DNA from 3 places in the Streptosporangium sp. CA-135522 genome. Region 2 is predicted to be linked to each of the others. Evidence: riboswitches for the same ligand, from Rfam matches in the RefSeq annotation. Region 2 holds a riboswitch; each other region holds the start of a gene.
What was found. A riboswitch is a leader RNA that binds a small molecule or an ion and turns the genes downstream of it on or off. The one in region 2 is predicted to bind S-adenosylmethionine.
Positions count from the first base shown of each region.

Region 1: it holds a riboswitch for S-adenosylmethionine, as region 2 does, so the genes downstream of both, thrC (threonine synthase) here and ACQPYK_RS47195 (aminotransferase class V-fold PLP-dependent enzyme) in region 2, are expected to answer to the same signal.
Region 3: it holds a riboswitch for S-adenosylmethionine, as region 2 does, so the genes downstream of both, ACQPYK_RS12650 (glutathione S-transferase C-terminal domain-containing protein) here and ACQPYK_RS47195 (aminotransferase class V-fold PLP-dependent enzyme) in region 2, are expected to answer to the same signal.

Region 1 is NZ_CP192026.1:9,709,981-9,717,579, reverse strand. It holds gene ACQPYK_RS45615 (MFS transporter) at 1-1,010, opposite strand, end outside; gene ACQPYK_RS45610 (alpha,alpha-trehalose-phosphate synthase (UDP-forming)) at 1,215-2,639, opposite strand; gene ACQPYK_RS45605 (RNA polymerase sigma factor) at 2,741-3,298, shown strand; SAM riboswitch class I at 3,608-3,748, shown strand; gene thrC (threonine synthase) at 3,763-5,052, shown strand; gene ACQPYK_RS45595 (MoaD/ThiS family protein) at 5,076-5,351, shown strand; gene ACQPYK_RS45590 (cold-shock protein) at 5,683-5,883, shown strand; gene groL (chaperonin GroEL) at 6,224-7,599, shown strand, end outside.
Region 2 is NZ_CP192026.1:10,065,274-10,072,872, reverse strand. It holds gene ACQPYK_RS47205 (MarR family winged helix-turn-helix transcriptional regulator) at 1-20, shown strand, start outside; gene ACQPYK_RS47200 (NADH-quinone oxidoreductase subunit D) at 51-1,247, opposite strand; gene ACQPYK_RS47195 (aminotransferase class V-fold PLP-dependent enzyme) at 1,265-2,536, opposite strand; SAM riboswitch class IV at 2,670-2,785, opposite strand; gene ACQPYK_RS47190 (TerC family protein) at 3,039-3,803, shown strand; gene ACQPYK_RS47185 (MFS transporter) at 3,844-5,082, opposite strand; gene ACQPYK_RS47180 (DUF5937 family protein) at 5,216-5,959, shown strand; gene ACQPYK_RS47175 (cellulase family glycosylhydrolase) at 6,048-7,599, shown strand, end outside.
Region 3 is NZ_CP192026.1:2,658,786-2,666,384, reverse strand. It holds gene ACQPYK_RS12660 (ABC transporter substrate-binding protein) at 1-995, opposite strand, end outside; gene ACQPYK_RS12655 (FAD/NAD(P)-binding protein) at 1,058-2,812, opposite strand; gene ACQPYK_RS12650 (glutathione S-transferase C-terminal domain-containing protein) at 2,809-3,753, opposite strand; SAM riboswitch class IV at 3,791-3,903, opposite strand; gene ACQPYK_RS12645 (DUF402 domain-containing protein) at 3,956-4,456, shown strand; gene ACQPYK_RS12640 (enoyl-CoA hydratase-related protein) at 4,538-5,311, opposite strand; gene ACQPYK_RS12635 (alpha/beta fold hydrolase) at 5,609-6,385, opposite strand; gene ACQPYK_RS12630 (nitric oxide synthase oxygenase) at 6,632-7,599, opposite strand, start outside.

The DNA of each region.
Region 1 (7,599 bases), 360 kb from region 2:
GCGGCGGTGGCCTGGTCCGCCCGCCCGCCGGAGGCGTCCAGCACGCGCGACAGAGCCAGCGGGAAGTGCAGCGAGACCCCGAGCCCGGACAGGGCCAGGCCCACGTAGGACAGGACGGGGGTACGGCTGAGCCAGAAGAGCGTCCAGCCGGCGGCGGTGAGCGCGAGGGCGCCGACGAGCAGGGGCGCGGGCCGCACCCGTAGCGCCAGCCGCGCTCCGGTGAACCGCCCGGCCGCCAGGCCGGCCGTGAACGCGGTCAGCCCGGTCGCGGCGACCGCGGCCGACAGTCCGGTCTGGTCGGCGAAGAGCTTGGCCGCCCACAGGTTGAAGCAGAACTCCAGCGCGACGCAGCACAACAGCACGGTCCCCGCGACGTAGAAGCGCCAGCCGAACCGAGCCCCGCTCTCCGGGCCGGCGACGGCCGCGGCGTTCTCGCGCTCGGGGATCCAGATTCGGCCCATGGTCAGCGCGAGCAGCGCGGTCAGGACCGGGGTCATCAGCAGCGCCGCCCGCCAGCCGAGCGCGGTCTGCGCGGCGAAGCTGACGACGAACGGGGCCGCGATGCCGACGGTCACCCCGACGGCGTTGGCCTCGCTGATCGCCGCGGCGCCCGCCGGGCCGTGGTGGTCGTTGAGCGCGGCCATGCCGGCGTAGAGGGTGATCGACGCCATCCCGCTGGCGATGCCGTACCCGGCGAGGGTGACCGGCAGCGTGGTGCCCGTCATCACCAGCAGGACACCGACATTCATTCCGGCCAGCCCCAGCCAGGTCACGGCCCGGCGGCCGATCCTCCTGGTGAGCCAGGGAAGCGCGAGCCCGGTGAGGATGCCGCCGACCGCCATCGAGGTGCCGTGCAGTCCGGCGACCCCCTGCGACACGCCCTGGTCGATGCGGAGCATCGGAAGCGCGGCGCTGAGGCCGTAGAGGTAGGTGGCGAAGGTGCCGAGCTGCAGGTAGATGAGCCAGGTGGCGCGATCACGGGTCAACCGGACGGGAGTGATCGTGGTCACTGGTTCCCTCGGGTGGGCGACAGACGGATTTTCTCGCAAACTATCTCACGGCGGGACAAACGTTCTAGAGCTCGTTCGGTGTTTCAGCGGAGGGCGGTGCGCCGGTCCGGGTTTCGGCGTCCCGGTGAAGGGCGGCGAGCAGGTTCGGCTTCGGTGTCCCGGTGGGAGCGGTGAGGGCGGTGCGCCGGTCCGGGTCTCGGCGTCTCAGCAGAGCGCGTCGAGCTGGTCGGAGAACCAGCGGCGCGGGGGGAGCGCGGTGGCCGCGGCCGACAGGCTGGCCCCCCTGCGGGCGCGCTCCTCCTCGGGCATCACCAGGCCCTCGTGGAGGGCTGCGGCCGTGGCCGAGACGTCATAGGGATTGACCATGAGCGCGTGCTCGCCCAACTCGGCGGCGGCGCCCGCCTCGCGTGACAGGACCAGCGCGCTGTCGGGGGACAGCACGGGACCCTCCTTGGCCACGAGGTTCATGCCGTCGCGGATCGGATTGACCAGCAGCACGTCGGCCAGCCGGTAGGCGGCCAGCGAGCGAGGGTAGTCGTCGTGCACGTTGAGGATCACCGGGTCCCAGTCCTCGGTGGCGTACTCGTCCTCGATCTCCTGGGCGCAGCGCTGCACCGCCGCGGTGTATTCGCGGTATTCGGGCAGATCGTGACGGGAGGGATAGGCGAAGGCGAGGTGCACGACGCGGCCGTGCCACTCGGGGTGGGCCGCCAGGAACTCCCGGTAGGCGGTCAGACCCCGGACGATGTTCTTCGACAGCTCGGTCCGGTCGATCCGTACGATCAGCTTGCGGTCGCCGACCTGGTCGCGCAGGGCGGCCATGTGCGACTCGACGTCGGGTTCGGAGGCTCGCGCCCACAGCGCCTTGCCGTCCACGCCGAGGCTGTGCACGCCGATCCGGGTGGTTCTGCCCCCGTGGGCGACCGTACGGCCCGCGCGGTCGACCTCCGCGCCGAGCACCGTCTCGCAGCAGTCCATGAAGGCTCCCGCCCAGCGCCCGGTCAGGAATCCCGCGTGGTCGGCGCCCAGGATGCCTTCGAGGAGCTCGATCCCGACGTCGTCGGGCAGCAGGCTGAAATACTCCGGCGGCGCCCACGGGGTGTGCGAGAAGTGGGCCACCCGCAGGTCGGGCCGCTCGCCTCTCAGCATGGCCGGAACCAGGGTCAGGTGGTAGTCCTGCACCATCACCCTCGCCCCGTGCGCGGCCTCCTCGGCCAGAGCCATCGCGAACGCCTCGTTGTAGGCCTGGTAGGACTCCCACTCCCGGCCGAAGCGGGCGTCGAACTGCGGCTGGTTGGGGGTGTCGTAGAGGAGATGGTTGACGAACCAGAGAGTGGAGTTCGCGACCGCGTTGTAGGCCCGGTGGAAGATCGTCGGAGGGATGTCGAGCATCCGCACCGCCCCGGTGTCGTAGCCGGCGTGGTCGAGCCGGCCGCCGGGTGCGAGCCGTACGGCGCTCCGGTCGCCGTCGGACAGCGCGGCGCAGACCCAGAGCATGTCGAGGTCCTTGGCCACCTCCGCCAGACCGGACACCAGGCCGCCGCCTCCCCTGCGCATGCTCAGGGAGCCGTCCTCGGAGAGAGTGAAGGAGACGGGGCCGCGGTTGGAGGCCACCAGGATCGCGTTCATTAGATCCCCTCGCCTAGGGACATGCTTGTCCCGAAGGTTAACCAAACATAACCCTCGACCGTAGGATGTCCAGCGACTGTGACCGCTGATGGGGGCTCGCGATGGCGCTGGACGAGACGACCGAGGAACTGGCCCGCTTGGCAGCCCAAGGCGATCACCGCGCGCTGGGCGAGTTGCTCAAGCGCATCGAACCGGACGTGCTGCGGCACTGCGGGCGCATCCTGCCCTATCGGCAGGACGCCGAGGAGGCGTGCCAGGACACGCTGCTCGCGGTGGCTCGTAACATCGGCCGGTTCGAAGGGCGGGCCCGGTTCACCACGTGGCTGCACATCGTAACCGCCAACTGCGCCCGGACCACCTACCGCTCGCTTAAGCGGCGCTCGGCCGAGCAGACCTCGGACGAGCTGCCGTTGCAGCGGCCCGACGTCGCCCGGGTGAGCGTGATCGCCGGATCCCGGCTGGACCTGCTCGACGCGATGGAGGCGCTGGAGGCCGAAAAGCCCGAGCTGGCCCAGGCGTTGGTGCTGCGCGACATCTGCCAGCTCGATTACAACGAGGTGGCCGAGCAGCTCGGCATCCCGCTCGGCACCGCCAAGTCCCGGATCCACCAGGCGCGCAAATACGTCCAGGGTGCGTTGGGCGACGCCTACGGCTTCTGAACGCGGCGTGACGTCGGCCGTTTCACCAGGGCCGTGGTTTCACCGGGCCGTGGTTTCACCGGGGGCGTGAAGGTGATCCCGGCACCGCGGCCTGGACGCTCGGACTCCATCGCTTCGCCGCGAGTTTGTCCACATGCTGTGGACAACGTGCGGTCGCGGGTGCGTGCGGCGTGTTTCGCGGCCGACGATCTGGCGAGAATGTCCGACAGGTAACACATTGCGTCTTGCACAGTGAGACACCTGGTCAGGATGGCGGCAAGGCGATGTAGAGTGCGTAGGACCTGCTCGTCAGGTTTCCAACTGAATATTTGCTCATCCAGAGGGGTGGAGGGACCGGCCCTGCGAAGCCCCGGCAACCCTCCCGGTTCAAGACTCGTGATCTGACGAGGTCGGCCGGGACAGGTGCCAATTCCGGTCTGTGACCAGGGTGGTCGCAGACGAAGATGAGGGAAAGGCCTCGCTTCATGGCGCTCGCAAGCACTGAAACCACCACCTCGCCCGTTCGCGTCGAAGACACGCGGAACAAGCCCTTCGGCCCCGCCGCGGCACTGTCCTGTCGCGAGTGCGGTGCCCGCTACGACCTCGGTCCCAGCTTCGCCTGCGTCGAGTGTTTCGGGCCCCTTGAGATCGCCTACGACTTCGGGCGCGTGACCCGGGAGCAGATCGCCGAGGGGCCGACGAACATCTGGCGCTACCGCTCGCTGCTGCCCGTCCCGGCGGACGTGGCGACCAAGCCCAACATGGCGCCCGGCTGGACCAAGCTGGTCAAGGCCGACAACCTCGCCCGTGAGCTGGGCATCCGCTCGTTGCACGTCAAGGACGACTCCGGCAACCCCACCCACTCCTTCAAGGACCGCGTGGTGGCCATCGCCGTCGAGGCGGCCCGTAACTTCGGCTTCCACACCCTGTCCTGCTCCTCCACCGGCAACCTGGCCGGCGCGGTGACCGCGGCCGCGGCACGGGCCGGGTTGGACGCCTGCGTGTTCATCCCCGCGGACCTGGAGGAAGCCAAGATCGTCATGGCGTCGGTCTACGGCGGCAGGCTCGTCGGCATCAAGGGCACCTACGACGACGTCAACCGCTTCTGCTCCGAACTCATCGGGGACGAGCTGGGCGACAAGTGGGGCTTCGTCAACGTCAACCTCCGGCCTTACTACGCCGAGGGCTCCAAGACCCTGGCCTACGAGATCGCCGAGCAGCTCGGCTGGCGGATCCCCGACCAGATCGTCATCCCGGTCGCGTCCGGCTCCCAGCTCACGAAGATCGACAAGGCTTTCAAGGAGCTGATCGCGCTCGGGCTCGTCGAGGACAAGCCGTACAAGATCTTCGCGGCCCAGGCCGAGGGCTGCTCCCCGGTCTCCGCCGCCTACAAGGCCGGTCACGACGTGATCCGCCCGGTCAAGCCGGACACCATCGCCAAGTCGCTGGCGATCGGAAACCCCGCCGACGGCCCCTACGTGCTGGACATCGCCCGGCGCACCGGGGGCGCGGTGGAGGACGTCACGGACGCCGAGGTCGTCGACGCGATCCGGCTGCTGGCCAGGACCGAGGGCATCTTCGCCGAGACGGCGGGCGGCGTGACCGTCGGCGTGCTGCGCAAGCTGGTGGCCTCCGGGCGGCTCGACCCCGATGGGGAGACCGTGGTCCTCAACACCGGCGACGGTCTCAAGACCCTCGACGCGGTGGCGGAACAGGCTCGCCCCACCGCCGTCATCCGGCCGTCTCTCGACGCATTCCGTACGGCTATCGCCTAGAAAATCGTGAAAGGTACTGAACTATGAGCGTTTCTGTGCGGATTCCGACGATTCTCCGAACCTACACCGATGGTACCGCCGAGGTGAGCGCCGAGGGCGAGACCCTGCGCGACGTTCTGCAGAAGCTCGATGCCGACTTCCCCGGGATCGGTGCTCGCATTCTCGATGAAACGGGCAAGATTCGCCGTTTTGTCAATGTCTACGTCGGAGATGAGGACGTCCGATTCGCGGACAACCTTGACACGGCGACGCCCTCCGGCGTTCAGATCTCCATCATTCCGGCGGTCGCCGGAGGCTGAGCGCCCAGCACTCGTCCCGCGGCTCCGGCCGCGTCTCCACGACACCCGCACCCGGTCCGACCGGGTGCGGGTGTCGTGTTTTGCGACGTGAGGCCATATCTCCGGGGCGGAGATACGATGCAATTTTTAACCAGATAAACACTCCGGCAAAAATCCACACCGCCCCTGAATGTGTACGTAAAGCAGTAGTTTGCTGATTGACTCTGTTGCCCTACGGTGTCCCACAGGTATGGTCGAGAACGATCGACGTAGGCGATGTCTACGCCTCGAAGATTGCGGACTTCGCGTGAGGAATGGGCGATGTCCTCAAGTCAAGTAAGAGGAGTCGGAAGTGGCGCAAGGCACCGTCAAATGGTTCAACGCGGACAAGGGCTACGGCTTCATCGCGGTCGACGGTGGTAAGGATGTGTTCGTCCATTACTCCGCGATCATGATGGATGGCTATCGCGCGCTCGAGCAGGGCCAGCGGGTCGAGTTCGAGATCACGCAAGGTCAGAAGGGTCCCCAGGCGGAATCCGTCCGGACGGTCTGACGTAGCCGTTCCGTCCATTCGTCGGGAGGCGACGGAAGCTCCCGTGGCAGCGCAGTCCACGAGGATCCTCCAGCGCTTCGACCCGGCTCGCCGCTCCACCGGCGGGCCGGGTCTTCGCTTTTCGGACATGGCTCCGGTCTAAGCTGGACGCAGGTCAGAGCGCCGCGGCTTGCACTCGGCAGGGTAGAGTGCTAAACAGTTCGTTGGCACTCCCTGTTGGAGAGTGCCAACCCTGGATCGAGACGATGGGACCCGCCGAACGGAGTCGCGGGTTCACATGCCGTCGCGGGCGTCGACTCGATCCGGTGCAAGCCACCCTGCGTTTGGGAGGTCTAGCCGTATGGCAGCCAAGATGATCGCGTTTGACGAGGACGCCCGGCGCGGTCTCGAGCGCGGTATGAACCAGCTCGCGGACGCCGTCAAGGTGACCCTCGGCCCCAAGGGCCGTAACGTCGTTCTGGAGAAGAAGTGGGGCGCCCCCACGATCACCAACGACGGTGTCTCCATCGCCAAGGAGATCGAGCTCGAGGACCCCTGGGAGAAGATCGGGGCCGAGCTCGTCAAGGAAGTCGCCAAGAAGACCGACGATGTCGCGGGCGACGGCACCACCACCGCCACCGTGCTCGCCCAGGCTCTGGTACGTGAGGGCCTCCGCAACGTCGCCGCGGGCGCCAACCCGATGTCCCTGAAGAAGGGCATCGAGGCCGCCGTCGAGCGCGTCTCCGAGGAGCTCTCCAAGCTGGCCAAGGACGTGGAGACGAAGGCGCAGATCGCCTCCACCGCCTCCATCTCCGCGGGCGACCCGCAGATCGGCGAGATGATCGCCGAGGCGATGGACAAGGTCGGCAAGGAAGGCGTCATCACCGTCGAGGAGAGCAACACCTTCGGCCTGGAGCTTGAGCTCACCGAGGGCATGCGCTTCGACAAGGGCTACATCTCGCCCTACTTCGTGACCGACCCGGAGCGTATGGAGGCCGTCCTCGACGACCCGTACATCCTCGTCGTCAACTCCAAGGTCTCCGCCAACAAGGACCTGCTCCCGGTCCTCGACAAGGTCGTGCAGGCCGGCAAGCCGCTGCTGATCATCGCCGAGGACATCGAGGGCGAGGCCCTGGCCACCCTGGTCGTCAACAAGATCCGTGGCCTGTTCCGCTCGGTCGCCGTCAAGGCCCCGGGCTTCGGTGACCGCCGCAAGGCGATGCTGGGCGACATCGGCATCCTGACCGGTGCCCAGGTCATCAGCGAGGACCTCGGCCTCAAGCTCGAGTCCACCTCGCTGGACCAGCTCGGCCGCGCCCGCCAGGTCATCGTGACCAAGGACGAGACCACCATCGTCGACGGCTCCGGCGACGCCGAGCAGATCGCCGGCCGGGTCAACCAGATCCGCGCCGAGATCGAGAACACCGACTCCGACTACGACCGCGAGAAGCTCCAGGAGCGTCTCGCCAAGCTGGCCGGCGGCGTGGCCGTCATCAAGGCCGGCGCGGCGACCGAGGTTGAGCTCAAGGAGCGCAAGCACCGCATCGAGGACGCCGTTCGCAACGCGAAGGCGGCCGTCGAGGAGGGCATCGTCCCCGGCGGTGGCGTGGCCCTGCTGCAGGCCGGCGCCAAGGCGTTCGACAAGCTGGAGCTGCTCGGTGACGAGGCCACCGGCGCCGCGATCGTGCGCAAGGCTCTTGAGGAGCCGCTGAAGCAGATCGCCGTCAACGCCGGCCT
Region 2 (7,599 bases):
GCCTGCCCGCGGAGCGCTGACCGGCGGCTTCGTGCTCCGGCCGCCGGCGGTCACTTGTCGATGTCGCCGACCACGAAGAACATCGAGCCGAGGATGGCCACCATGTCGGCGACCAGATGACCGGGAAGCATCTCGCGCAGCACCTGGACGTTGTTGTAGGAGGCGGAGCGGAGCTTCATCCGCCACGGGGTCTTCTCGCCGCGCGAGACCAGGTAGTAGCCGTTGATGCCGAGGGGGTTCTCGGTCCAGGCGTAGGTGTGGCCCTCGGGGACCTTGAGCACCTTGGGAAGACGCTGGTTGACCGGCCCGCGCGGCAGCTCCCGCAGCCGCTCCAGGCAGGCGTCCGCCAGGTCCAGGGAGACCTTGGCCTGCTCCAGCAGCACCTCGAACCGGGCATGGCAGTCTCCGGCCGACCGGGTGACGACCCGCACCGGCAGCTCGTCGTAGGCGAGGTAGGGGTCGTCCCTGCGCAGGTCGACGTCCACCCCGGAGGCGCGGGCGATCGGGCCGCTCACGCCGTACTGCATGATCGTTTCACGGTCCAGCACGCCCACCCCGAGCGTGCGGGCCAGGAAGATCTCATTGCCGGCGATCAGGTTCTCGATGTCGGGCAGCCGTCGCCGCACGTCCGCGACGGCGCGCGCGGCCCGGTCCGTCCACCCCTCGGGCACATCCTCCTTGAGGCCGCCGACCCGGTTGAACATGTAGTGCATCCGGCCACCGGAGATCTCCTCCATCACCGCCTGGAGGGTCTCGCGCTCCCGGAACGCGTAGAAGACCGGGGTGATCGCGCCGAGCTCCAGCGGATAGGAACCGAGGAACATCAGGTGGCTGAGCACCCGGTTCAGCTCGGCCAGCAGGGTGCGCATCCAGACCGCCCGGACCGGCACCTCCATGCCGAGCATCCGCTCCACCGCGAGCACGACGCCCAGCTCGTTGGCGAACGCCGACAGCCAGTCGTGCCGGTTGGCCAGCATGATGATCTGCCGGTAGTCGCGCACCTCGAACAGCTTCTCCGCGCCGCGGTGCATGTAGCCCACGATCGGCTCGGCCGCGCTGATCCGCTCCCCGTCCAGCGTGAGCCGCAACCGCAGCACCCCGTGCGTGGACGGGTGCTGCGGCCCGATGTTGAGGACCATGTCCTCGGTCGCGAGCTCCTTGCCGCGCACCGCGTGCACGGCGTCCGCCCCGGCGCCGATCCCCACGCTGATCTCCCGGGGCGCCTCTTCGGCACGACGCTCAGTCATAGGGCCATGCTGTCACGTCAGCGCCGGGTGACGAGATCCCGCAGGGCGGCGATGAGACGGTCGACGTGCTCCTCGGTGCTGCCGATCCCGATGGAGGCGCGGACGGCGGAGGCGGTGACGTCCTCGCAGCCGCCGTCCTTGGCGCCGAGGAGGTGGCGGACGAAGGGGTGGGCGCAGAACTTGCCGTCGCGCACGCCGATGCCGTACTCGCCGGACAGGACCTCGGCGACCTCGCGGGCGGTGAAGCCGTCGACCACGAAGGAGACGATGCCGACGCGGGGGTGGTCGGGACCCCACAGGGCCAGCTCGTGGACGCCTTCGACGGTGGCCAGGCCGGCGCGGAGGCGGCCGATCAGGCGCTCCTCCTCGCGGACCAGCGTGTTCCAGCCGGTGGCGCTCAGGGCGTCGCAGGCGGCGGCCAGGGCGATGGCGCCCAGGACGTTCGGGGTGCCGGCCTCGTGGCGGGCCTCGGGGTCGGAGTGCCACTCGGTCTCGTCGTCGTTGACGGCCTTCACCGCGCCGCCGCCCCGCAGGTACGGCTCCGCCTCCGCCAGCCAGTCGGCGCGGCCGATCAGGGCGCCCGTGCCGAACGGGGCGTAGAGCTTGTGGCCGGAGAAGACCACGTAGTCCAGGTCCAACGCGGTCAGGTTGAGCCTGCGGTGCGGGACGAGCTGGGCGGCGTCGACGAGGATGCGGGCGCCGTGGCGGTGGGCGATGTGAGCCAGGGCGGCGATCGGCCACAGCTCGCCGGTGACGTTGGAGGCCGCGGTCACGACCAGCAGCTTGGGGCCGTCGATCGCGGCCAGCGCCTCGTCGGCGGCGCGGACCGCCTCACCGGGGAAGGCGGGAGGCGCGAGCCGTACGGCGTCGGCCCAGGGCAGCAGCGAGGCGTGGTGCTCGGTGTCGAAGACCACGGCGGTGGTCCCCCGGGGAAGGCTGCGGGCCAGCAGGTTGGTCGCGTCGGTGGTGTTGCGGGTGAAGACCACCGAGTCGTCGGGGCGGGCCCCGACGAAGGCGCGCACCGTGTGCCGGGCCTGCTCATAGCGGGCCGTGGTGAGCTGGGAAGCGTAGCCGGCGCCGCGGTGGACGCTGGAGTAGGCCGGGAGCGCGGCGGCGACGGCGGCGCTCACCGGCTCCAGACAGGGCGCGCTGGCCGCGTAGTCGAGGTTGGCGTAGGAGACGAGCCTGCCGCCCCTGACCGGGACTTCCAGGTCCGTGCCGAGCACGGCGGGGATGTGCCGGTCGTCGGACACGCGGGTCGCGGGGACAGCCGCGGCGGCGGCGGCGATGGCTTCGGTGGCCGTGGTTGCGGCGACGGTGTTCTCGGCGACGGCGACGGCGGCGGAAGTGAAGATCGTCAGTGCGGACACGCCAAGGCTCCTTCGAGGTCATCGGACCCCAAGCCGTGGCGTTGGTGCGTGGAGCCCGCGCTTGCCCGACACACCTCGTGCCGGACCAGGTCCTCACCCGGGGCACCCCGCCGCGGACGCGAGGGTTGCCGGCCAGCGAGCCGGGGCTTGTCACTGGCACTCATGACCTACAGGGGAACTATAACCGACTCTTGGCCCGGCTCCGCAAGTACGCAAAGAGGGCGATGTTCCCCTTGTCGAGGAACTCCTGAGGCCTCCCGTTCGTCGAGGCTGTAACCCCGGTGAAGCCTGATGGAGCCGGGACGGTGACCCCGACGACACCTGGCGAGGTCGGGGCGACGACCCCGATGAGGCCTGCTGGAAGCCGGGGCGGTGCCCCGACGAAGCCTGACGAAGACGAAACCTGACGAAGGAGCGGACGATGGATTGGGTGAGCAACCCGGAGATCTGGATAGGGTTCGCCACCCTGGTCGGCCTGGAGATCGTCCTGGGCATCGACAACATCATCTTCATCTCCATCCTGGCCGGGAAACTCCCACCCGAGCAGCGGGACAACGCCCGAAAGCTCGGCCTCCTCGCCGCCCTGGTCAGCCGGCTGGCACTGCTGCTGGCGCTGTCGTGGGTGGTGAAACTCACATCACCGCTGTTCGAGGTCTTCGGGCAGGCCATCTCGGGGCGCGACCTGATCCTGATCTTCGGGGGCCTGTTCCTGCTGGGCAAGAGCGTCTACGAGATGCACGACAGCCTGGAGGGCGAGTCCGGTCACGCCGGTGGCAAGGTCGCCTCCTCCTTCACCGCCGTGATCCTCCAGATCATGGTCCTGGACATCGTCTTCTCCCTCGACTCCGTGATCACCGCGGTGGGCATGGTCGACGAGCTCGGCGTCATGGTCGCGGCCGTCGTCGTCTCGGTCGTCGTGATGCTCTTCGCCTCCGGCCCGATCAGCCGCTTCGTGGACAAGCACCCGAGCATCAAGATGCTCGCCCTGTCCTTCCTGGTGCTGATCGGCGTCGTGCTCCTCGCCGAGGGCTTCGAGCAGCACATCCCGAAGGGCTACATCTACTTCGCGATGGCGTTCTCGCTCGCCGTGGAGATGCTGAACATCCGGGCGCGCGGCAAGGCGGGCCGGGAGGAGCCGGTCGAGCTGCACCAGCGCTACGAGCCGGACCAGCGGATCGAGTCATAGCAAGCGCGGTGACGCCGTTGCCGGGCGGGTGACGCGCTCGTCAGGCGGCGGACGAGGCGGACGAGGCGGGCGAGCGGGGCGCCGCCGCCGTACTCGTGTCGGTCGGGGCCAGGCGGCGGATCCCGGCGGCGGCCAGACCTGTGGCGACGGCGAGCGTGATCCACAGGATCCCGTGGCCGAGGGAGAACAGGGCGGTCAGGACGGCGGGGGCGAGCGCGCGGCCGACGCCCGTGGACAACTCGAAGCGGGCCAGCGCGCGGCCGACGCGTCCCGGCGGGGCGGTCGCGATGACCAGCGCCGGCCCGCTGCCCGTGTAGAGGATCTCCCCGACCGTGTACACGACGGAGATCAGGGCCACGGCCGCCGCGCCGGAGTTGCCCGTGACCGACGTGGCCAGGCCGTACAGGGCGTAGGAACCGGCCAGGAACAGCCCCGACAGCGCGAACACCGACCTGCGGGGCCGGCCGGCGAGCCGGGTCACCAGCCCGACCTGCAGCGCGATGACGAGGACGGTGTTGCCCACGAAGATCCCGCTCGACCAGGCCGGGCTCACGTGGAGCTGCTCGACCAGAACCGCGGGGAGCGCGACCTCCAGCACGTCGAAGGCCAGCGCGTACGGCAGGTTCAGCAGATACAGCGCGAGCAGCCCCCGCCCGAGGTCTTCGGAGCCCGCGGTCTCCGCGACGGCCTCGTGGGCCGTGGGGCGGAGTGTCCGCGTGCGCAGCACGAGCAGGGCCGCCACCAGGAATCCGGTCCCGGTGGCCAGGGCGAGCGTCTTCAGCGCGGCGGTTCCTCCGGCGAGCGCGAGGGTGGCCAGCAGGGCGCCCGCTCCCAGCCCGGCGTTGCGCAGCGCGCGTCCCGCGGCCAGCGCCGCGTCCCGCGCGCGACCCTCGACCAGCTCGGTCACCAACGCGGCGTGCGCGGCAGGCCAGACCTGGGTACCCAACCCGAGTAGGACGGCCGTCGCCACGAAACCGGCCGGGCTGTCCAGCGTCAGCAGCGCGGCCACCCCGCCGAACCGGGCCAGCAGGCTGGCGACGACCACGGGACGGCCGCCGATCCGGTCGATCAGGCGACCGGCGTACGGCAGCGCCGCCAGGCCGGCGAGCAGCCCCGCGGAGAGGGCGACGCCCGCGACCGCGACGCTCATGCCGAGAGCGGTCACGCCGTACAGGAGCAGGAAGGGCCGTAGCAGGCCGGCGCCGAGGGCGTCCACGAGCAGGGCGGCCGAGTAGCGGCGGCTGCCGCCGACCGCGGCGAGCGATCGAATCGTCTTCACGGCACCCAGGGTCTTCGACGTCCCGGCGAAGTCCCGCGTCATTTGACGGATTCCGTCAATCCGATCCGCGTCATTTGACGGGATCCGTCAAATGATTCCGGTGCGAGCCGGGCGGTCCGGGGAGAATGCCAAGATGAGCTTCACGATCGATGGCGTGACGGACGGCCGCGTCACTTTCGGGCCGTCACCTCTCGGGGAACTGGCCGCCATGCTGCATGTGCTGTCGGAACCGGCCCATCACCCGGCGCTGCATTCCTGGGTGGTCGCCACCAGTGCCTCTCTGCCCGCCGATCTCGCCGACCGTGTCCACGCGGCCGATTTCCTCTGGCAGGTGGGCCGATCCGACTTCCTCCTCCCCTACCGCGTGCGCGGGAGCCTGAAGGAGGATCTGGACGACCTCGACGCCATAGATGATGATCGGTTCCTCGCCGCCGCGCTGGTCCCGGCCTGCGGCACTTACCGGATCGTCGACAGCGCCGTCGAAGCCCGGCAGGTGAAGGAGCGCGCCGAGGCGAGAGGTCCCCGGCAGGCCGCTTTCGTCGAGCGGCTGTTTCGGGATCTGGGAGGTCTGCGCCGGTGGCTGCGCAGGCTTCTGGAGGACTGTGAGGACGCCTTCTTCGCCGATGCCTGGCGGCGCGTCCAGGTGTCCCTCGCCGCCGATGCCCGGCACAAGGCCGACCTCGCCGGGCACAGGAGCCTGGCGGAGGCGGTGAACGCGATGTCGCCCGCGCTCAGCCTCAAGGACGGACGGCTGACCATCGACAAGGTCGCCGACGCCCACCTGTCGTCCGCACACGACGGGATCACTTTCAGCCCGACCTCGTTCGGCTGGCCGCACCTCGTCCCTCCGCTAGGCCCGTTCTCCGTAGGCCTGTGATCGTCGACGGAGTCGTCGTGGATCCACCGCGAGTGGACCAATCTGGCCCTTCATATATGAGCAATGCTCATATATGGTCGTCGACACTATGAGGAACCGCTGGTTGTCGCCGATCGCCGTCATGGTGCTGGCCGCCGTCATCGTGCTGGGGGCGGCGTTCGACCCGTCGGGGCTGGCCGCGCCGTACACGTGGACGGGCGCCGACCTGCTACCCGTCGCCGGGCTCTGGCAGGTGGCCGCGCCGGCCGTCTACGTGCCGCTGCTGCTGGCGGGGGTCGGGGCGCTGGCGTGGGCGGTCGCGGGCGGGCGTGCCCCGCTGCGTACGGCACTGCTGGTGTGGGGTGCGGTGGTGTGGTCGGCGATGGCGGCCAAGCTGATGATGTCGCTGGTGATGGCCTTCGGCGATGTGGTCTATCTGGCGTGGTCGACCGGCTTCACCGGCGTCAAGGCGGCGGTCTTCGGCCTGCCGGTCCTGGTGGCCACCTGGATCACCCAGCTCCTACACCGCCGCCCCACCCCACCCCCTTCGAGCTCGACCTCCCCCGGGTCGGGTGCTGGACCCGCTGCGGCCTCGGGGTCGTTCTTCCGGTCGGCTTGGGGGCCGGGGTGGGTGGCGGCGGGGGTGGCCGTGGTCTTGGGCGCGTCGGTCGGTGGGGTGTGGTGGGGCGGCTCACCCGTCGGGTACGCCATCGGCGACTCCCCGCTGGCACCGGCGCCCGAGGCGGGACCGCTGGGCTGCCTCGCCGCCGTCACCCTGCTGGGCGTGATGACCTGGGTACTGAACCGCTGGCTCGGTACCACCACCTCGCCGCGGGCCGTCGTGGCCGGGATCTCCGCGCTGGGAGCGGCCGCGACGCTGGGCCTGGTCGAGGTGGCCATCGGGCTCCCCGGAGACCTGGCGGGCGGCGACACGTTCTGGGCACCGGCGATCATGCTCCGCCTCGCCCCCGCGCTCTCCCTCGGCGCCCTCCTCGCCCTCGCAACGGCAACCCTCGTCGCCTTCCTCCCCGCCACCCTTTCGGCGCGAAGAACCGCCCTTCTCCCGGCGCGTAAGGGCGTCGCCTTTTCCGCGCCGATACGGATGACGGCTGTCGTGGCCGTGGCGGCGCTCGCCGTATCGCTCCTGCAGCCCGGCACCACCACCGCGCAGCCACCACGCACCAAGGGCCTGACGCTCTCAGCCGACCGCAGGATCGTCGACGCCGATGGCAACGAGGTGCTGCTGCGCGGCGTGAACGTCAACCAGCTCGAAGACTACTTCCAGAAATTTCCGGACAAGGCGGTGACGCGACCGCTCACCGAGGCCGACTTCGCCGGCATGGAGCAGATGGGCTTCAACGTCATCCGCCTCGCCCTGTCCTGGTCGGCCCTGGAACCCCGGCCCGGCCACTACGACCCGGCCTACCTCGCCAGGATCTCCTGGGCCGTCGAGACCGCGGCCGAGCACGGCCTGCGCACGGTCATCGACATGCACCAGGACGCCTGGGGCAAGGGCGTCAACGCCGCCCCTGGCACCACCTGCGAGAACGGTTCCCCGATGCACGGCTGGGACGGCGCCCCCACCTGGGCCGACCGCTTCGACGGCGCCCCCAAGTGCGAGTTCACCGGACGCGATATCTCTCCGGCCGTCGCCCGCGCCT
Region 3 (7,599 bases), 2.9 Mb from region 2:
ACGCTCCAGGCCCGCTTCGCCGTACCCTGGTAGACCGAGTTGAGGACCGCGTCCACGTCGACGGCGTCCCGGAAGGCCTCACGCACCCGTTTGTCGTCGAACGGCGCGTGGGAGACGTTGAAGTAGTAGGAGAACGCGCTGCCGGAGTTGAGGCTGGTCTCCAGCTTCAACCGAGGGTCGCTCTTGATCAGGCCGATCTCCGTGGCGGGCACGCCCTCGATCACCTGGACCTGGCCCGAGGTGAGCGCGCCGACCCGGACCGCCGCCTCGGGCAGGAAACGGTAGGTCACTTCGGAAAGCCGTGCGGGCCCCTGGTGGGCCGAGCCGGCAGGCGGCCAGTTGTAGTTCGGGTTGCGCCTGTAGTGGACCTCCTGGCCCGGTGCGAACCGGTCGAGGATGAAAGGCCCGGTGCCGACCACGTCCACCCCACCGGCTTTGAGGTCCTTGGCGTTCTTCAGCGACTTCGGGGAGACCTGGCCGGCGTACGGCGAGGCCAGGAAGTCCAGGAACAGACCGTCCGGGGCCTTCAGTTTGATCTTGAGGGTGTGCGGGCCGGCCACCTCGGCGCCGTCGAAGTCGCGGAGCTGGATGGCGGCCACCGCCGGGTTGTAGCCCGGCGAGAGGAGCTGGTCGAAGTTCGCCTTCACCGACGCGGCGTCGAACTTCTCTCCGTCGTGGAAGGTGACGTCGTCACGGAGCTGGAGGGTGTAGGTGAGGCCGTCCTTGGAGACCTCCCAGGATTCGGCGAGCCACGGCAGGAACTCGCCGTCCTTCCCTCTGGCGATCAACGAGTCGAACTGGTTGTGCACCAGCAGGCGGGCCTTGTTCTGTCCCCACTGCTGGGGGTTGAACGTGATGGGCTGTGTCTCCACCGCCCACACCAGTGATCCTCCGCCTCCGCCGCCGGCCGCGGCTGTCGGAGCCTCCGTCTCGGCCCCGCACGCCGCCAGCGCCAGCACTCCGGCCAACGTCAGAGCGCCCCATCTCAACTTCACTTTCTTCTCCTTAACGGCTTCGAATTAACGGCTTCGAACGGCTCGGGCGACATAGGGCGCGGTCAGGCGACGTTTCTGATCTGGGTGGTGACGGTTTCGGACAGCACGATCCGGGCGAGCGCGTCGGCGTGCCGGAACAGCGGGGCGTTGAGACCGGGCCGGGCGAATCCGCCGGTGGCCCGGCCGCCGACCACCCACGGGCCGAAGGCGAATCTGCGGGGGTGGGGGGTGTCGGACCGATCGAGCAGGCGGCGGTCGGCCGGCCGTACCTTCAGCAGCCCGGAGTCCTCGTCGGCCTCGCCCCGGTCCCGGAGCGCGGAGATCAGCGGATCGGTGGCCCTGCTCACGCTGGGCGCGGGCAGGCGAGCCTCGATCAGGGTCGTGGCCGCCACCCCGCCGGGGACGGTGGGGCTGTGCGCCCACCACCGCCGGTCGCGGTGTTCCACCTTCAGGTCCGCGCCGAGGAAGGTGACCACGCCCGCCTTGCCGAGGGCCCGAAGCTCCTCCAGCCGGGGACCGGGCGGGCCGCTGGCGATGTAGTTGAAGAAGCCGTGGAACCAGGGATCGGAGACGCCCGCCTCGGCGAGGACGCCGTAGACGGACAGCAGCCCGAGGATCATGGCGTGGTCGGCGCTGTGCGCCGGATCGGACCGCCGCTCCAGGCCCGCCCCCAGGTAGCCCTGCATCCACCTGCGCAGCCCCGCCGAGTCACCGAATCGCATCCGGTCCAGCGGCCGGTCCAGCCGGTCGAAGTCCAGCCGGTCCAGATGCCGGGGCACGGCCTTGCGGATCAGCACCCGCATCCCGGGGCTGCGCCACTCTTCGGCCGCGAACGCCTCCTCGAACTCCGCCCAGCTCACCCGGGATCGCTTCGGGTGGGCGGTGATCAGCTCGTGGTAGTAGGCGAACGCCAGTTCCTTGGCGACCAGCGGCCACACGTCCCTGCGGAAGTTCCACGGCCCTTCGCCCAGTGCCCGCGCGGTGAGGAAGCGCGGCACCGGCGGGCGAACGCCCCGGAAGGGGTATCCGGTCTTCGAGCGGTACGGCACGCCGCGGCGCGAGCCCACCTGGAGCAGCGGCTCACGCCCGCTGGGCAGGTAGACGAGCTCCCCGTCGTACTCGCGGACGAATCGGCCGCCCCGGCCCGAGGTGAACAGCACCATCAGATCGATGAAAGCCAGCCCCATGCCGCGCACGATCACCGCTTCCCCACCGGGCACCCGGTCCAGGTCGAGGTCGGCCGTGTAGCCGGTGGGAAGATAGCGCAGCCCGCTGCCGGCGGCCGTCCTCGCGAGCGCCTGCTCCTGTCCGGTCGGGGTCACGTCGCCGTGTCCCTGGGCGAGGATCACCGCGTCCACCTCGATCGTCCGGCCGTCCTCCAGCGTCACGACCTGCCCGCCGGGAACGTCGGCGAGGTCCAGCGCACGGGTCGCGTGGACGTGCACCCGGACGCCGCGCGGGGCGGTGTCCACCGTGTGGTGGAAGACGTGGGACAGGTAGGCGCTCTGCACCGGCCGCGAGGCGAACCTGCCGGGGTCACCGCCGAGCCACTCGGCCAGCGACGGCCCGGGACGGATCGGGCCCTGGCACCGTACCGACTCGTCGGTGAACAGCGTCACGTCGGCGGCGGTGGAGTTCATCCAGAGCAGGTCGGGCTGCTCGCTGCGCCAGACCCGCCCGCCGCCCGGCGGGTAGGGGTCGATCACGTGGATGTCCAGCGACGGCCAGTGGAGCAGGTCGGCCGCGTTGGCGCAGATCCGCTCCACCAGGCAGGTGCCGGTCGGCCCGGCACCGATGACGGCGATGGAGGCGCTCATACCGCTGCTCTGCGGTGGGGCTCGTCCCAGTCGGCGTGCAGCGGCTCGACCGGGATCCGCCAGGGGTCGGTCTCCGTGGAGGCCGGGGCGGAGATCGCGGCGAAGTCGGTGTTCTCGCGGAAGGCGGGGTGCTGGTAGAGGTCCCTGGCGTAGCCCCACAGGTTCGGGAAGGCGGTCAGCGGGCGCTCGCTGATCCTGGCGGCCGGATTGTCGCTCACGTCGAAGCGCAGCAGCGTCGGCCAGAGCCGCACGTCCGCCTCGGTGATCCCCGAGCCGAACAGGAACCTGCGGTCCGCGAGGCGGGCGTCGAGCTCCTCCAGGAAGGAGATCACGGCCTGCCGGGCCTCGTGGTAGTCCGCCTCGGTGCCGGCCGACGCCACACGGCCCGCCGCCGTGTTGACGTACTCGTAGATCCTGGCGTTGAGCGCGTCGATCTCCGGCCGGAGCTCCTCGGGGTAGAGGTCGGTCTCCGGGTCGCCGCCGAACCGGGTGGCCAGGTCGATGGTGATGTCGGGGAAGTCGTTGCTGACGATCCGCCCGGTCGTCCTGTCCCACAGCGTCGGCACCGAGACGTGCCCGTCGAACCCCGGCTCCGTCGCCTCGTAGGCCTCGCGGAGCGTGGCGAACCCGTTCACCGGGTCGGCCCCGCGCCGCTCGCGGAACGCCCAGCCGCGCCCGTCACGCTCGTCGTCCACGTAGGACAGCGAGATCACGTCCTGCAGCCCCTTGAGCGAGCGCACGATCGCCGCCCGCTGGGCGTAGGGACAGACCGCCGCGACGTAGAGGTGGTAACGCCCGGCTTGGGCCGGGAAATCACCGGCGCCGTCGGCGGTGATCCGTCCCTGGAAGGGGTAGCGGGGGCCGGGCCGGCCACCCGGCTGGTAGCGGCCGTAGGCGTCGAGGTCGACGGGGCCGGCGTAGTTCAGTGTGATCTCGGACATGTGCTGCTCCCAGGCATGCCTCGGTGACCCGGTGAGGGGTCCGCGCTTGCGGCACGCCCACCGTGCCGCCGGGTCTTCCCCGGGGGCACCCCGCCGCGGTGCGAGGGTTGCCGGTCAGTCAGCCGGGGCTTTGCACTAACACTCTTAACCTAGTTAGAAGGTAGGAAATACATAGATCTATGTCAAGCCTTATTGTCGAGGGATGTCACAAGAGATCGTGAATGTGGTCTATCGCAAGTACGACGGCTCACTGCACTGGCATCACCCGGCCCTGCTGCTCGGCGAGGACGAGCACGGGGTCTGGACCGGCTGTGTCGCCGGCTCCAGCGGCAGCAAGGGCGACAACCCCCCGGTCACCTGGCCTAACGCGTTCGTGATGCTCTTCCCCCGCGACGGGTGGTGGACGGCCTCCTTCAACGCCCAGCCGCACAAGGTCGAGATCTACTGCGACATCTCGACCGTGCCCGAGTGGCGCGACGGCGAGGTGACCATGGTCGATCTCGACCTCGACGTGCTCCGCATGCGCGACGGCCGGATCATCCTGGACGACGAGGACGAGTTCGAGGAGCACCAGATCCGATACGCCTATCCCCCCGACGTCATCGCCACGGCCCGCAGCACGGCCGCCCGGCTCATGGAGGCCGTCACCGCCGGCACCGCCCCCTTCACCACCGCCCCCCACTGGCTCTCCCGGGTGACCTGACCCTCCGGCGAGGAGCCTCCGGCAGGGGAACGGGAGGGGTGTCCGGCGATCCCCGGAGCGTACGGCTCGCCGCTCGGCGCCCTACAGGGGCGGGAATCCGGGGACGCGGCGCTCGACGAAGCTGGCCACCCCCTCGGCGAAGTCGGGGCGGCGGAAGGACTCGGTCATCAGGCGGACGGCGGCCGACTCCGACGACTCCAGGGTCTGGCTCCAGTCGCCCCACACCTGCCGCTTGATCACGGCCATCGACGCCGGCGAGCTGTGCGTCGCCAGCTCGCGGGCGTAGGCCAGGGTCTCCTCCATCAGGCTCTCGCCGGGCACCGACCGGTTGACCAGGCCGAGCTCGTAGGCCTGCGCCCCGGTGAACGTGCGGCCGGACAGCAGCAGGTCCATGGCCCTGGCCTGGCCGATGAGCCTGGGCAGGATCCACGACAGGCCGTACTCGGCGATCAGGCCACGGCGGGCGAAGGCCGTCGTCCACTTCGCCTCGGCCGCGGTGAAGACCATGTCGCAGACCAGGGCGTGGACCATGCCGAGCCCGGCGCAGGCTCCGTTGACGGCCGCGATGACCGGCTTGCCGATCGTGACGGGGAAGGTGGTGGGGCGCTTGTCCGGCTCCCCCTCGTAGGAGCCGTCCTGGATGGCGTTGAGGGTCTGGAAGTCCGCGCCGGCGCAGAACCCCTTCCCCGCCCCGGTCACGACGATCACCCGGACCTCCGGGTCCCGCTCGGCCTGCGCCAGCTGGTCGAAGTAGCGCCGCCCCATCGCGTCCGTCCAGGCGTTGAGCCGCTCCGGCCGGTTGAACGTCAGCGTCAGCACACCCTGGTCGATCGACGGCAGTACCAGATCCAACATCTCGCGCCCTCCTTGTCCGCCCCCCCATACCGAACCATGTTCTACATCTGGCCGCAACGCGCCGGGCCCCGGTCGCCCCGGTTCGCGCGTGCTCCTCGGGCCGGGGCCCGGATCGGCCGGGCGTGGTTCGATCGGTGACGCGGACCGTCAGCGTGATTCGATCGGTGACGCGGACCGTCAGCGTGATTCGATCGGTGACGCGGACCGTCAGCGTGATTCGATCGGTGACGCGGACCGTCAGCGTGGTTCGATCGGTGACGCGGACCGTCAGCGTGGTTCGATCGGTGACGCGGACCGTCAGGCGGTGAAGAACTCCGTCAGCGCCGGGGCGATGGCCGCCGGATCCACATTGTGCGGCTGCCCCGCCAGGGTGAGGCGCCGGGCACCGGGCACCGAGGCGGCGACCGCCTGCGCGGTGGCGCTCAGCCACGGCGTCGTCGCCCCCTCGACCACCAGCGTGGGCACCGCCACCGAGGCCAGCCGCTCGACCGGCAGCGAGAAGTCCCCGAGGATGGCGGCGTCGTAGACCAGCGTGTGCGCTATCGCCTCCATCGTTCCCCAGAACGGCAGGTCGCGCATCGGGGCGACGAACTCGGCGGGCATGCCCACCGCGGCGGTGAAGAACAGCTCCAGCATCTCCCCCCGGCGCCCCTCGGCCAGCAGCGCCACCAGCCGGTCACGGTAGTCGGCCGGCACCGCCGGGCGGCTGCCCTCAAGGATGTAGGGCGTCTCCCACACCACCAGCCGGGTGATGGCCAGCCCGCGCGCGGCCGCCTCCAAACCGATGATGCCTCCTCCGGAGGTGCCGAACACCATCGCCGACCCACCGGCCTCGGCGATCAGCGCCGCGAGGTCCTCATACTCGCGATCGACCGAGTAGGAGGCGCTGTCACCGCTGTCACCACGGCCGCGGCGGTCGTAGTTGAACACGGTGAAACACGGGGACAGCAGCTCGGCCAGCGGCGTGTTCACCGAGCGGTCGGTCGGGCCGCCGCCGATCAGGATCAGTGCCGGCCCCTGTCCCGAGCGGTCGAACGCGATGGCGGTGCCGTCCTTGGAGATGACCTTGTCCATGATGGGTTCCCTTCGAAGATCTGTGGTCCCGCCCGGCGGCGGGCTCGTTTCTGCCCTCTGCCTGTGCGTCGATCGGTGGACGACCGGATCGACATGCCGGGCGAACTTTTCTCCAGATCTTTTTTCGGCCGCCCTACGGCCGGAAAGCCGCCACCGCGCGCCCGCGCCGTACGGCGGCGCGACTCCGGGCGCGCCGCACCGCCGGACGGGGCACCGCGGGCGCGGCCCCGCCCCCTCCCCTCCGGGTCACCAGCCCGTCACGGACGCGTGCCCGAGTCCGCGCTCCAGCGCGTCGGGGTGATGGGCGAAGTTCGGCTTCAGCTCCGCCTCGTCGTAGTAACGGTGGAAGACCGGCGTGGCGGAGCCCGAGATCGGCGGAACGATCCAGCTCCAGTCCGCCGGGCAGACCCGGCCGGCCTTCTCCTCGCGCGCCACGTGCGTCAGGAAGCGCCGGGACTCGGTGTGGTGGTCGGTTATCGTCACCCCGGCCTGGTCGAAGGAGTGCAGAACCGCCACGTTCAGCTCCACCATGGCGTGGTCGCGCCAGAGCGAGCGGTCGGTGGTGGTGTCCAGGCCGAGGAGATGGGCGATGATCGGCATCAGGTCGTAGCGGTCGATGTCGGCGAAGTTGCGCGCGCCGATCTCGGTGCCCATGTACCACCCATTGAACGGCGCCGCCCCGTAGTGGATCCCGCCGATCTCCAGGCACATGTTGGAGATCGCCGGTACGGCGTGCCAGCGCAGCCCGAGGCTGGCGAACCACCGGTAGGACGGGTGGGTGAGCTCCACCTCCAGCACGGCGTCATCGGGCAACGTGAACATCCGCGGCGACCCGTCGGCCGCCGAGACGAGCAGCGGCAGCACGTCGAAGTGCGTACCGGAACCGCCGGGCCAGCCGAGCTTGCGCACCATCGTGGTGAAGTCCACATACCGGGGGTCACCGATGACGGTCCCGTCGTCCATCGCGTATCCGGCGTACCGGATCAACTGCTCGTTCCAGATCCTCGGTCCCGGCCTACCCGGCCGGTCGGGGGCGAACACCGTGATCGTCGGCCGAACCTTGCGGGCGGGCGCCGCCTCCCTCAGGTGGCCCACGCACTCTGCGGCCACGCCCTCGGCCGTGGTCACCCAGCGCCGGTCACGCACCTGCAACGAGTGCCAGTAAAGCCGCCCGATGCACCTGGCGTTGTTGCGCCAAGCCACCCTGGCGCCGA